DNA from 4 places in the Comamonas sp. SY3 genome. Region 3 is predicted to be linked to each of the others. Evidence: predicted binding sites of a transcription regulator. Region 3 holds the regulator's gene; each other region holds the start of a gene.
What was found. Region 3 encodes LexA, which represses DNA repair genes until DNA is damaged. Its sites were predicted from a motif close to ACTGTATNNNNATACAGT; they were not measured.

Region 1 (3,074 bases), on a different contig from region 3:
CGGGTGTGGTGCCTGCGCGGCGCCCGCTTGCCGGGGCACCAGCAACTGCCGGGCCCGCCAGGCCTCAAAACCGCGCCAGTCCATCTCCAGCCGCTCGCGCCCATAGCCCAGCTGCGCGCAGGCACGCACAAAGCGCTGGCGCACCAGGTCGGCCCACAGGCCCTGGCCCTTCATGCGGCTGAACGACTGGCTGTCATAGCTCTTGCCGCGCAGCCGGTCGGCCTCACTGATCTGGTGCAGGTCGCGCACCCGCTGCATCACCCGGGCGGCGCGCTGCGGGTAGTGGGCCTGCAGCCACTGCTGGAAAACGCCATTGAGCTCCCAGGGCAGGCGCAGCACGGTGTAGAAGGCGGTGCTGGCACCGGCCTCGCGCGCGGCAGCCAGCACCTCCTCCATGTCCTCGGTCAAAAACGGAATGTGCGGCGCCACACTCACGCCCACCGGGATGCCCGCCTCGGTCAGCCGGCGTATCGTGCGCAGCCGCCGGTGGGGGGCCGCTGCCCGTGGCTCGAGCAGGCGGGTGAGCTGCGGATCCAGGCTGGTGATGGTGATGTAGACCGCCGCCGCGTTCTTGCGCGCCGCTGCAGCAATCAGGTCGGTATCACGCTCCACGGCGCTGCTCTTGGTGATCAGCGAGAACGGATGCTCGGCCTGGCTGAGCACCTCGATCAGCTGCCGCGTCAGCCCCAGCTCACGCTCGATCGGCTGGTAGCAGTCGGTGGCGGAGCCGATATTGAGCGAGGCAGGCTGGTAGCGCGGGCGGCTGATCTCAGCCTTCAGCACCTGGGCAATATTGGTCTTGGCAAACAGTTGGGTTTCAAAATCCAGCCCGGGCGAGAGATTCAGGTAGCTGTGGTACGGCCGGGCATAGCAGTAGATGCAGCCATGCTCGCAGCCCCGGTAGGGATTGACCGAGTGATCAAAGAAGATATCGGGCGAGTCATTTTTCTGAATCGCGCTGCGGGCCCGCTCCTCATGCACCTGGGTCGGCAGGCTTTCGGCGTCCTGCTGCCACCAGGCGCCTTCTTCCAGATGCTGGTCTGCATCGCCTGCAACAGGCGCCGCAGCGGTGGATGGGGTCCAGCCATCGTCGGCCCATTCCCGCACATCGCTGGCAAAGCGGTGGCGGGGGGCGCCTACTGCGCCCCGCCCCTTGCGGGCCACCGGCAGCGGCACGCGCACTGGCACAGGCCCATCCAGCTCGTCCGCGCAGCGCTGCAGCGCCTGCGGGTCTTCCCGCGCGGCAGCGTTCAAGGTATTGGTGGAGGGATGGCGGGCAGGCATGGTAACTGTTTTTATATACAGTTTTTCCATGCATTGTGCGCGATCCGGAGCGGCCGTGCAAGCGCCGAGAAAACCAGGGCTATTCGCACCGTTTTGGTGCGAAATGGGGCATGGCCTACATTCGGGGATTACATACTCCGGAGGAAGTTTTCATGTCTCGCAAACCCCAACTCATCCTGTCATCCCTGGATGTGGACCGCTTGGAAGCACTGCTGGAAGCGATGCCAGCCAGTGCCTTCCCTGGCAAGGCGGATCTGGAGGCCGAGATTGCCCGTGCCGATATCGTGGAGCCGGCCGATATCCCACCGGATGTGGTGACGATGAACTCCACGGTGAACTTCGATATTGCCGAATCGGGCAAGCAGTTCCAGCTGACCCTGGTCTACCCCAAGGACCTGGACGACACCAGCAGCAAGATTTCGGTATTCGCACCGGTGGGCAGTGCACTGCTGGGCCTGTCGATTGGCAATGAACTGGCCTGGCCATCGGTGGGCGGAAAAACCATGACGGTGCGCGTGACCGGCATCAGCTACCAGCCCGAGCGGGCTGGCGATCTGCACCGCTAGCAATCCCTACATCGACAAGCGCGCGCCGACCAGACTGACCAGCAGGCCGGCACCGACCAGGCCCAGCTCCCAGCGGGCCACCGAACGCAGGCTGGGCGTGCGCGCCTCGACACCCAGGTAGAGCGCGCGCCCGGCCAGCAGCGACAGCGCAAAGGCCAGGCCCATGCCCAGCCAGTTCAGCCAGGGCTGGCTCGGCCAGACATGCGAGACCACCGCGTTGCACAGCACCACGATCGAAAAGTGCACCAGAAACACCGAGTAACCCATTTGGCCCAGCGACTGCAGCCAACGCACGGGGGCCTGGCGGCCCAGCCAATCGACCAGGCGGCTGTCCGAAGGCACACGCATCAACCACAGCAGTGCCACGGCGCCACACAGGGCCACCGCGATGCGCAGGCGGAAATCCACCTCCAATGACAGCAGGCCCAGTGCCAGCAATGCGGCCGTCCAGGACCAGGGCTTGGCACTTTGGCTGCCCCAGAAGGCCAGCATGCCCATGCCATAGGCGCCGATAAAGTAGACAAACCACATGTCCAGCTCACTGTGGCGGTTGAGCACCAGCAGCGACAGCGCCGTCATCGCCAGAACCACCCACTGGCCCAGTTGCAGGCCCAGCCACTGGCGCGGCCAGCGGCGGCTGAATGCGAACAGCAGCGTCACCGCCGCAAACAGCTGGAAGTCGATGGCAACATACCAGACGCCTGCCGATAGCGCATCTTCACCGCTGATGTCCTGCAGCATCAGCGCATTGGCGATCAACTGCTGCCAGGTCGGCTCGGCGGGTACGGATTCATGGGCAAACCAGGGCCGCACCAGCGCTGCGATAAGCACCGCCAGCAACAGCGCGACGGAATAAGGCGCCAGCAGGCGCAGCGCGCGCTGGCCGATCTTGGCCAGCGGGCTGCCAAAGCGGGCCACGCCTTGGGGTGCCAGGCTGGCGGCCGACAGAAAGCCACCCATGACCAGGAAAATCTGCACGGCGATGCGCGCATATTCCGCCAGCCACTCGATGATGCCGGGGGTGACTTGTGCTGCAACATCCGACATCGGGCCATAGAAAGCCAGGTGGTGCCAGACGATGGCAGCACAGCAAGCCCCTTTGGTCATGTCCAGCCACAGATTTCGTTTGTTATGGGTTGTGGTGGTAGGCAAGATAGTCTCTGGCCAGCTGATCCGCCATGGGCATGCCATCGCGGCGCAGTTTGGCAATGTTCTGACAAAGGT
Region 2 (3,074 bases), on a different contig from region 3:
CTGGCGGCCGCCAAACAGGCGCTCGCTGGCCGACAGCTCCAGCACCAGTGCATCGCCAAAAACCGTGTCCGATGGCACGCAGGCCAGGCGCGGCGTGAACTGCTGCGCCCACAGCGCCAGGCCTTGCATATCGGCCAAGGGCGTGGCGTGGGCAGCTTCAGTGGAGCAGGCTGGACTGGCGCGCGCGCTGGCTGCGGGACAGGGGAAGTGGGGCAGCAGGGCGGCCCAGATCGGTGTCATGGTATGGCAAGCTAAGGGCAGTGTTGGAGGATGAAACGGAAACGGCAGCGGTGGCCGGTTGGGGCAGCGGCACGGTGCCAGGCCACAGCCGGGCGGGCAGCACGGCTTGCAGGCTGGGTGGCACGGCAGGCAGCTCCAGCGTGCCCTGGTGCACGGGGCCCCGGCGTTTGAGCAGCTGCAGCTGCAGTGACCACGGCTGGCTGCTGCGCACCAGCAGCCGCAACGGGGCGGCGGAGGCCTGGTGCTGGCTGCTCTCGGGTCGAAAGACAAAGACGGGCCCTTCAAACTGCTGGGCACTGATTTGCAGGCGGCGTATCTGCTCGGGCTGCACCTGGGGCAGCCAGGCCAGCAAGGCCGCTGCGGCATTGGCTTTGAGCAGTTGCTCCAGCGCCCAGAGCTGGTCTTGCGGGCGGCTGCTGTGTATCCATACCAGCTGCCCGGGCGCCAGGCCGCTCTGGGCCAGCCCGCTGGCGTGGGGCGGCAGTGGCGGGCCCAGCGCGATGACGGGCTTGTGCGCTGGGCACTGCTGCAGGCCTCGGCCGGTCAGGCGCCACTCCAAGGTGCCGGCCTGGGGCTGCAGCACCTCGGTCAGGCACTGGCTGGGCCAGCCCTTGCCAGGCAGCTCGGCATCGAGTGCATCCCAGCCGGTGGGGATGCCCGCCATCGGCGCGCGCACCATGTGATCGCCCCGCCAGAGCTGGGCGTTCACCGCGGGCGGCAAGGACAGGGCATCGAGTTTGGGCATGGCAAATAACTGTATATATGTACAGTATAAGAGCTAGCGCAGCGGCAATGTGTAACAAACGCCGGGCAAGCCGTGGGCGACTGGGCTGGAAAGTGAGTGTCTGCCTTTCAAAACAACCCCCTGCAGCTTTCTTTTGAAGCTGACAGCCAGCCCGGGTAAGATCGCGGTACATGCAAATACCAGAACCCCACGACTCTGCCGACCGCCCTGCGCCGCCGTCTTCTGCCGCCTCTGCACGGCGTGCGGCGGTGGTCGATGGGGTGGCCGTCGATGGCCTGACGCCGGTGCCGCATCTGGAGCGCAAGGCCGGGGCATTGCTGCTGTTTACCCTGCTGCTGATCCTGGGCTCGGCCTTTTATCTGATGTATGCGCGCGGCGTCTTCGAGCCCAAGCAGTCGCTGATCCTGACGGCCGATGATTCCGAGGGTGTCTCCATCGGTCTGGACATGACTTTCTCCGGCTTTGCGATTGGCAAGGTCAGCAAGATCGAGCTGGCGCCCGATGGCACGGTGCGCATCCATGTGGATGTGCCCGAGAAAGATGCGCACTGGTTGCGCAGCAGCAGCGTGTTCACGCTGGTTAAGGGCCTGGTGGGGGGCACGACGATCAAGGCCTATTCGGGCATTCTGGACGACCCGCAGCTGGAGGATGGCGCGGTGCGCGCGGTGCTGTCGGGCGATGCGACGGCCGAGCTGCCGCAGCTGATGAGCAATGCACGCCAGCTGCTGGAGAACCTTAACATGATGACCTCGGCCGGCTCGGCCTTGGGTGGCACCCTGGAGCAGCTGCGTGACCTGAGCACCAAGCTCAACGGCCCCAGCGGCGCGCTGGGCGTGGTGATGGGTGGGGACGCCGAGGCGCGCAAGATATCGCAGACCCTGGACCGCACCAACCAGCTGCTGGCGCGCCTCGATGGCCTGGCCAAGAATGCCGACAAGCAGGTGTTTGGGGCCGATGGCGTGATGCCCGAAGTGCGCGCCACGGTGCAGCAACTCAATGCCGTGCTCGGCGATGTGCGCGGCAGCCTGAAGAAGGTGGATGCGGTGCTGGTGGAGGCCCAGGCCGTGGGCGCCAATGCCAAGGATGCCACCAGCCAGCTGGGCGATTTGCGTGCCGATGTGGAGGCCAATCTGCGCAAGGTCGAAGGCATGCTGACCGAGCTGAACCGCAAATGGCCGTTTGCCAAAAAGGATGCCGAGGTGCGACTGCCATGAGTGCCGCGATTGCCATCACCGCCCGCCTGGCCGCAGCCTTGCTGGCCGCCGCTGTGCTGGGCGGCTGCGCCAGCGGCAAAAAGGCGCCCGACTGGGCGGTCAACGAACAGGGTGCTGCCGAACGCGCGACCGATGCCTACCTGTCAGGCAACCAACGGGTGGCGGAGGCCGAATGGCGGCGTGCGCGTGACGAGGTGAGCCGCACGGCCCGGCCCGATCTGCTGGCCCGGCTGGAGCTGGCGCGCTGCGCTGCACAGGTAGCTGCCTTGGAGGCTGCCCCTTGCACGGGCTTTGAGGCCGTGGCCCAGGATGCTGCCGATGCCGAGCAGGCCTATGCCCGCTATCTGCAGGGCCAGTTGGCTGCTGGCGATGTGGCGCTGCTGCCCAAGGCCCAGCAGGCAGTGGCGCCGCTGGCGCCTGAGCAAGCAGCCGCTGCGCTGGCCGCTATGGAAGACCCGCTCTCGCGCCTGGTCGCGGCCGGCGTGCTGGCGGTGCGCGGACCGGTGCCGATGGCGGTCGTCACCCAGGCGGTCGATACCGCCTCTGCCCAGGGCTGGCGCCGTGCCGTGATGGCCTGGCTGATCAACCAGCAGCGCCTGGCGCGCGCGTTGGGCGATACGGCACTGGCCGACCAGGTGCAGCGCCGCCTGGACCTGCTGCAGGCCACGCAGAAGTAAGCCAGCAGCCGCTACAGCGCTGCATCCACTCACACTGACTGGCTCGTCGTCGTATCGGGCGCTGGCTCTGGCTGCGTGCCGGGGTAAGGGTGCTCGGGGTTGCCGGGGTAGGGGTGTGCCGGCTCGCTGGGATAGGGGTGCTGCGGGTTGCCCGGGTAGGGGTGCAAAGGGCTGGGCTCATACGTGCCCGGCTCACCA
Region 3 (3,074 bases):
GGCTGCCTGGTTCCGGTGGGGCCCGCACGCCTGGGCCGAACCACGCTCGCCGCCTGGGTGTGCAAATCCCGGGCGATGTGATGCCGTAGAACTGTGCGGATGCGGCCCACCTTGGCCTGACTACTCAAACGATTGGACAAACGATGACCCGTACCTTGCTCTTGAACTGTGGCCCACACGGCCAGGCCAGCCACGCCTACCAACTGGCGGCCGACATGCTGGCAGAGCTGGGCCTTGCGCAGCAGCCGCTGTTGGAACGCGATCTCGTCGCAACACCGATACCGCCGATCAGCCGCGACTATGCGCTGGCGATCACCTCGAATGCGAGCGCGGATGCGCCCGCGCTGGCCTGGTCGGAAACGCTGATCAAAGAGCTGGAAGACAGCGATCTGCTGATGATTCTGACCCCCATGCACAACTTTGCGGTGCCGGCCACGCTCAAGCTCTGGCTGGACCAGGTGATCCGTATCCACCGCAGCTTTGCATCGACGCCCGAAGGCAAGATCGGCTTGATGAAGGACCGGCCCACCTTGGTGTTGGTCAGTTCAGGCGGCTTCCATGCAGGTCCAAAGGCGCGTCAGGAGGACTTTTTGACGCCTTATCTGCGTTATGCGCTGGCCTCCATCGGCATCCGCAATGTGCATTTTGTGTTGCTGCAAGGTCTGGTGTTGGGGCCCGATGCCGTCGCCACTGCAGTCGATGCTGCGAGGTACGCCTTGCGCGAGCAACTGGCGTCCTTCAAGCAGCAGGCGCTGGAGGTTGCTGCGGCCGCACGCTGAGCGAAAGATAGAAAAGAAGAAGCCGCTGGCAGTGCAGCGGCAGCCACGGCTTAGTGGCCATGAGCAACGGGCGGAAGGCAGAGCGCTGAAGGTGCCGGTTTGGCGCGTGCCCGGCATGGCGGTAACGCCCGGTACGTTCAGCGTCTGCGTCAACCCAGTGTAGCGATTCCGCTGCTGTCCACCTCTCGTGACAGCAGGCATGCAGCTGCCAGCAGGCTGGCTACAACGCACCGGCCCGGATTGGCACTGGCTTAGACCGCGTGCAGATGCTCCAGCCGCTCCAGGCGTTCAAGCTCGGCACAGATATCGGCCATGCTGCCCGACATGGCCCAGCGCATGCCCTTTTGGCGGTGCAGGCTGGCCGGTTGCGCCCAGTACATCTTGATGGGGGCATCGTTGGCGGCCTGGGCGCTGCAGCGCTGTACCGACAAGAACGGGCGGGTGTGAGACGGTGCACCGACGGAGAGGCGGCGGCGCGCTGCGGGTTTGCGCGGCAGGCGAATGCGGTCGATGGGGCGCTGTGCGGGTGTCTCTTCAGCAGGGCCGTCCACGCCAGGCGGAATGCTGGGGCCATCGAGCAGGCTCAGTTGCTGCACGGCACCACGCTGCGCAGCGGCGCTGGAGGCGGCGGCAAAGCAATGCACCTGGGCGGCAAGCTGGCCATCGTTGGCGGCGCCATGGCCTGGACGGCGGCGGCTGCTGCGCACGATGGCACGTTGGATGGACTGGAACCAGGGCAGGCCAGCGACGAGGGAAAAGGGCGCAAGCGCACGCAATGCATCTGCTACGAGCATGGGAGACTCCTTGGTGTACGGATGACAGCAGGATTGCGCAAGGCGAGCGCATTCCCCAGGGTTGTGGGCCGGGTGCCCACAACGCCCGCTACCTGGGGTTGCGCAGAAAGGGAGGGGCCGACAGGGCCGCTGGGCTTAGTTCAGCATCGTGTTGCGAATCAACCCGACGGCAATGCCTTCGATCTCAAAGGGCTCGCCCGGCTGCACGACGATGGGCAGATAATCCGGGTTTTCGGCCAGCAGCTCGATGCCATCCTTGGTGCGCTGCAGGCGCTTGACGGTGACGTCATCGCCCAGACGCGCGACGATGATCTGGCCATTGCGCGCCTCGCGGGTGGCTTTGACGGCCAGCAGATCGCCATCGATGATGCCGACATCGCGCATCGACATGCCGCGTACCTTCAGCAGGTAATCGGGCTGCTGCTGGAACAGGCCGCCTTCAACGGTATAGGTCTGGTCGACATGCTCTTGCGCGAGGATGGGCGAGCCCGCTGACACGCGGCCAATCAGCGGCAGGGCCAGCTGGGCGAGCTCTTGCACCACGCGGCCCAGGCCGGCGGTGGCGTTGGACACGCCTGCCAGCGGCGACGAAAAGCGCGTGCCGCGTGCCGCATTGATGGAGCGCACGGTATCACTTTGCAGGCGAATCCCCCGGGAGGTACCGCTGACCAGCTCGATCACACCCTTGCGTGCCAGCGCCTTGAGGTGGTCTTCTGCCGAATTGGCCGATTTGAAGCCCAGCTTGCTGGCGATTTCGGCGCGCGTTGGCGGGGCGCCGGTGCGCGAGATGGCCGTCTGGATCAGGTCCAGAATCTCTTGTTGGCGCGCGGTGAGTTTGGGATGGTCTCGCATAAGATCTCCGTGTGATCTGTGGTGCCGGGTGGCAGCCAAGCTGCCGTGCACTCCAACACCTGTATATCAATCCAGTACCTGTATTTTTAACCAGTTTTTTGCAGGAGGCAAGCTTTGCAGCCAAAAATTTTGATCATCGGCACCGGCGGCACCATTGCCGGCATGGCCGATGATGCCGAGAATCCCGGCCAGTACCGTGCGGCGCAGCTGTCGGTCGCGGCCCTGCTGGCGGGGGTGGGCGGTATCGAGACCGCCGCGGCGGGCCCGCTGGATGCAATGCAGATCGCGCAAATTGATAGCAAGGACATGAGCGATGAGGTCTGGCATGCGCTGCTCCAGGCTTGCGATGCAGCGATGCGCGACGAGGCGGTACGCGGTGTTGTTATCACCCACGGAACGGATACCTTGGAGGAAACCGCCTGGTTCCTGCATTGCGTTTTAGGGCGCCTGGCCAAGCCGGTGGTGCTGACCTGTGCGATGCGCCCGGCCAATGCCTTGATGCCCGATGGCCCGCAGAATCTCAAGGATGCCGTGGCCGCCGCTGCGGCGCTGGATGCGGACGGCCATCCGCTGTTGCGCGAGGTGGTCGCGGTGACCGGCGGGGGCGAGCTGCACAGCGCGCGCTGGCTGCAAAAGGTGCACCCGCACC
Region 4 (3,074 bases), on a different contig from region 3:
CAGGCCGTCGCGCAGGCCACTTTCATGCGTGCCGCCGGCGGTGGTGGGGATCAGGTTGACATAGCTCTCGCGCACCGGCTGGCCTTCGTCGGTGAAGGCCACGCACCAGGACGCCCCTTCGCCCTCGGCAAAATGGTCGTCGCTGCGGCCGGCGAAGCCCTCGCCTTCGAACACCGGAATGAGCGGGTCCACCGGCAGGGTCTGCAGCAGGTAGTCCTTGAGGCCACCCTTGTACTGCCAGGTCTGCGTCTCGCGGCTCTTGTCCTGCGTCAGCTGCACGCTGACGCCGGGCATCAGCACCGCCTTGCTGCGCAGCAGGTGCACCAGCTCGCCCATTGGCAGATGGCTGGATTCGAAATACTTGGCATCGGGCCACACACGCACCGTCGTGCCCTGCTTGCGGTCACCGCTGACCATCGGCCGCACCTTCAGCGGCTCGACCACATCGCCACCGGCAAAGGCCATCGTGGCGACGGAGCCGTCGCGGTGCACGGTCACTTCCATGCGGGTGGCCAACGCATTGGTCACCGACACCCCCACGCCATGCAGACCGCCGGAGAAGCTGTAGGCGCCGCCCTGGCCCTTGTCGAACTTGCCGCCCGCATGCAGGCGGGTAAACACCAGCTCCACCACCGGCGCATGTTCTTCGGGGTGCATGCCAAAGGGAATGCCCCGGCCGTCGTCCTCCACACTGATCGACGCATCGGTGTGCAGATAGACGCGGATCTTCTTGCCAAAGCCGGCGAGTGCCTCGTCAGCGGCGTTGTCGATCACCTCCTGGATGATGTGCAGCGGGTTGTCAGTACGGGTATACATACCCGGGCGCTGCTTGACCGGTTCGAGCCCCTTGAGGACCCGGATCGAGCCTTCTGCGTATTCACTGGTAGACGTGTTTTTGCTTGCCATAACTTTCCATTCTAGCGGCTGCCATTGTAAATAGCTGTATAGATAAACAGGTGGATTTGTTGACGATTCACGACGCTTGGTCGCAACAGCCTGCAATGGGCTTGGCTGGCCACTGGGCAATATGCGAGAGACAGCCGGTTTTGGGGGTTGGAGTAACAATCCGTGCATAACGAGACAAGCTAGGACTATGCAAAACAACGCACAACAATTGACGATGGCCCGCGTGCTGCTGTGCGGCGGCGCCGTGGTGACGCTGTCGATGGGCATCCGCCACGGATTTGGCCTGTGGCTGCAGCCGATCACGCAGGAGATGGGCTGGACGCGCGAATCCTTTGCGCTGGCGCTGGCGGTGCAAAACCTCAGCTGGGGCCTGATTGGCATCTTCACCGGCATGCTGGCCGACCGTTTTGGCGCCAGCAAGGTGCTGGTCTGCGGCGCGCTGCTCTATGCGCTGGGCCTGGCCGGCATGGCCTGGGCGCCCAATACGCTGGTGTTCGCGCTCACGGCCGGGCTTCTGATCGGCATGGCGCAGACAGGCACCACCTATGCGGTGATCTATGGCGTCATCGGGCGCCAACTGCCTACCGAGAAACGATCCTGGGCCATGGGGGTGGCTGCAGCGGCCGGCTCCTTTGGCCAGTTCTTCATGGTGCCGGTCGAGGGCCAGCTGATCGCCCACCTGGGCTGGCAGAACGCGCTGCTGGTCTGTGCGGTATTGGTGCTGACCATCGTGCCGCTGGCCATCGCGCTGCGCGAGCCCAATTTCCACGCACTCAAGCGCCACGCGGCCGCAGGCCAGCAGCAAACCATCGCCCAGGCCGTGGGCGAAGCCTTCCGCAATCCCAGCTTCTTGCTGCTGACGGCGGGTTACTTCGTTTGCGGCTTCCAGGTGATGTTCATTGGCGTGCACATGCCCAGCTACCTGAAGGACTTCGGGCTGCCGCCGCATGTGGCCAGCTATTCGCTCGCGCTCATCGGCCTGTTCAACATCTTTGGCACCTACCTGGCAGGCTCACTGGGCCAGCGCATGGCCAAGCGCTACCTGCTCTCGGGCATCTATTTCATCCGCGCGATCGCGATCGTGGTGTTTCTGCTGGTCCCGCTGTCGCCCTGGTCGGTCTATGTGTTTGCCGCCGTGATGGGCTTTTTGTGGCTGTCCACCGTGCCGCTGACCAATGGCGCCATTGCACAGATCTTTGGCGTGCAGCATTTGTCCATGCTCAGCGGCTTTGTGTTCTTCAGCCACCAGATCGGCAGCTTCCTGGGCATCTGGCTGGGCGGCTACCTGTATGACCACACCGGCAGCTATGATGTCGTCTGGTACGTGGCCATTGGGCTGGGCGTGTTCGCCGGCCTGGTCAATCTGCCCGTCAAGGAAGAGCCCGTGCGGCGCCAGCCACTGGCGGCCTGACCACCGAACTCTCATGCAACAGCCTGCACCCCCAACACCCTCCAACGCTGACGCCACGCCGCTGCGCGGCTGGCAGCGCGCTGCCATCTGGCTGCTGGTGGCGGTGCTGCTGGCACTGGTGTTCATGCTCTATACGCAACCGGAATTCATGGTGCGCATGGCCGACCATGTCTGGGCCTGCTTCTGAGAACGTGTCTACGTTCTCCCCGCGCCGCGATGTAGCGATCGCAGACACGATCCAGCCGATGACCCACACCCACACCCACACCCACACCCCCGCCCCCTCGCCCTGGATCACCCGCTTTTCTGCGCTGATCCCGGCTGGCCGCCAGGTGCTGGATCTGGCCTGCGGCCAGGGCCGCCATGCGCGCTACCTGCAGGCCCAGGGTTTGCAGGTGACGGGCGTGGACCGCGACGGTGCGGCCCTGCAATCGCTGCAGTCGGGCACGGGAGGCGAATGGCTGCAGGCCGATATCGAAAACGGTGCCTGGCCGCTGAAAGGCCGGCTCTTCGATGCAGTGGTCGTGACGAACTATCTGTGGCGCCCGCTGTGGCCGCGCATTCTGGCCAGTGTGGCCCCTGGCGGGCTGTTGTTGTACGAGACCTTTGCGCAGGGCAACGAAGCCTACGGCAAGCCCTCCCGGCCCGATTTTTTGCTGCAACCGGGCGAGCTGTTGCAAGTCTGCGCCGGCTGGTCGGTCATCGCCTATGAGGCAGGGCTGCTGCGCAGCCCGGAGCGGGTGGTACAGCGCATTGC

Region 1: the regulator LexA is predicted to act here: its motif matches at 1,289-1,306, upstream of ACCQ08_RS19025 (PA0069 family radical SAM protein).
Region 2: the regulator LexA is predicted to act here: its motif matches at 994-1,011, upstream of imuA (translesion DNA synthesis-associated protein ImuA).
Region 4: the regulator LexA is predicted to act here: its motif matches at 940-957, upstream of ACCQ08_RS16850 (DNA topoisomerase IV subunit B).

The regions. Positions count from the first base shown of each region.
Region 1 covers NZ_JBGTYN010000018.1:5,070-8,143, reverse strand. The annotation lists gene ACCQ08_RS19025 (PA0069 family radical SAM protein) at 1-1,170, opposite strand, end outside; gene rnk (nucleoside diphosphate kinase regulator) at 1,437-1,850, shown strand; gene ACCQ08_RS19015 (acyltransferase) at 1,857-3,041, opposite strand.
Region 2 covers NZ_JBGTYN010000001.1:369,581-372,654, reverse strand. The annotation lists gene ACCQ08_RS01645 (DNA polymerase Y family protein) at 1-240, opposite strand, end outside; gene imuA (translesion DNA synthesis-associated protein ImuA) at 158-985, opposite strand; gene ACCQ08_RS01635 (MlaD family protein) at 1,156-2,199, shown strand; gene ACCQ08_RS01630 (hypothetical protein) at 2,196-2,876, shown strand; gene ACCQ08_RS01625 (hypothetical protein) at 2,906-3,074, opposite strand, start outside.
Region 3 covers NZ_JBGTYN010000009.1:163,891-166,964, forward strand. The annotation lists gene ACCQ08_RS14000 (NmrA family transcriptional regulator) at 1-81, shown strand, start outside; gene ACCQ08_RS14005 (FMN-dependent NADH-azoreductase) at 144-779, shown strand; gene ACCQ08_RS14010 (hypothetical protein) at 1,031-1,573, opposite strand; gene lexA (transcriptional repressor LexA) at 1,709-2,425, opposite strand; gene ACCQ08_RS14020 (asparaginase) at 2,540-3,074, shown strand, end outside.
Region 4 covers NZ_JBGTYN010000014.1:13,980-17,053, forward strand. The annotation lists gene ACCQ08_RS16850 (DNA topoisomerase IV subunit B) at 1-906, opposite strand, end outside; gene ACCQ08_RS16855 (MFS transporter) at 1,094-2,317, shown strand; gene ACCQ08_RS16860 (hypothetical protein) at 2,331-2,504, shown strand; gene ACCQ08_RS16865 (class I SAM-dependent methyltransferase) at 2,563-3,074, shown strand, end outside.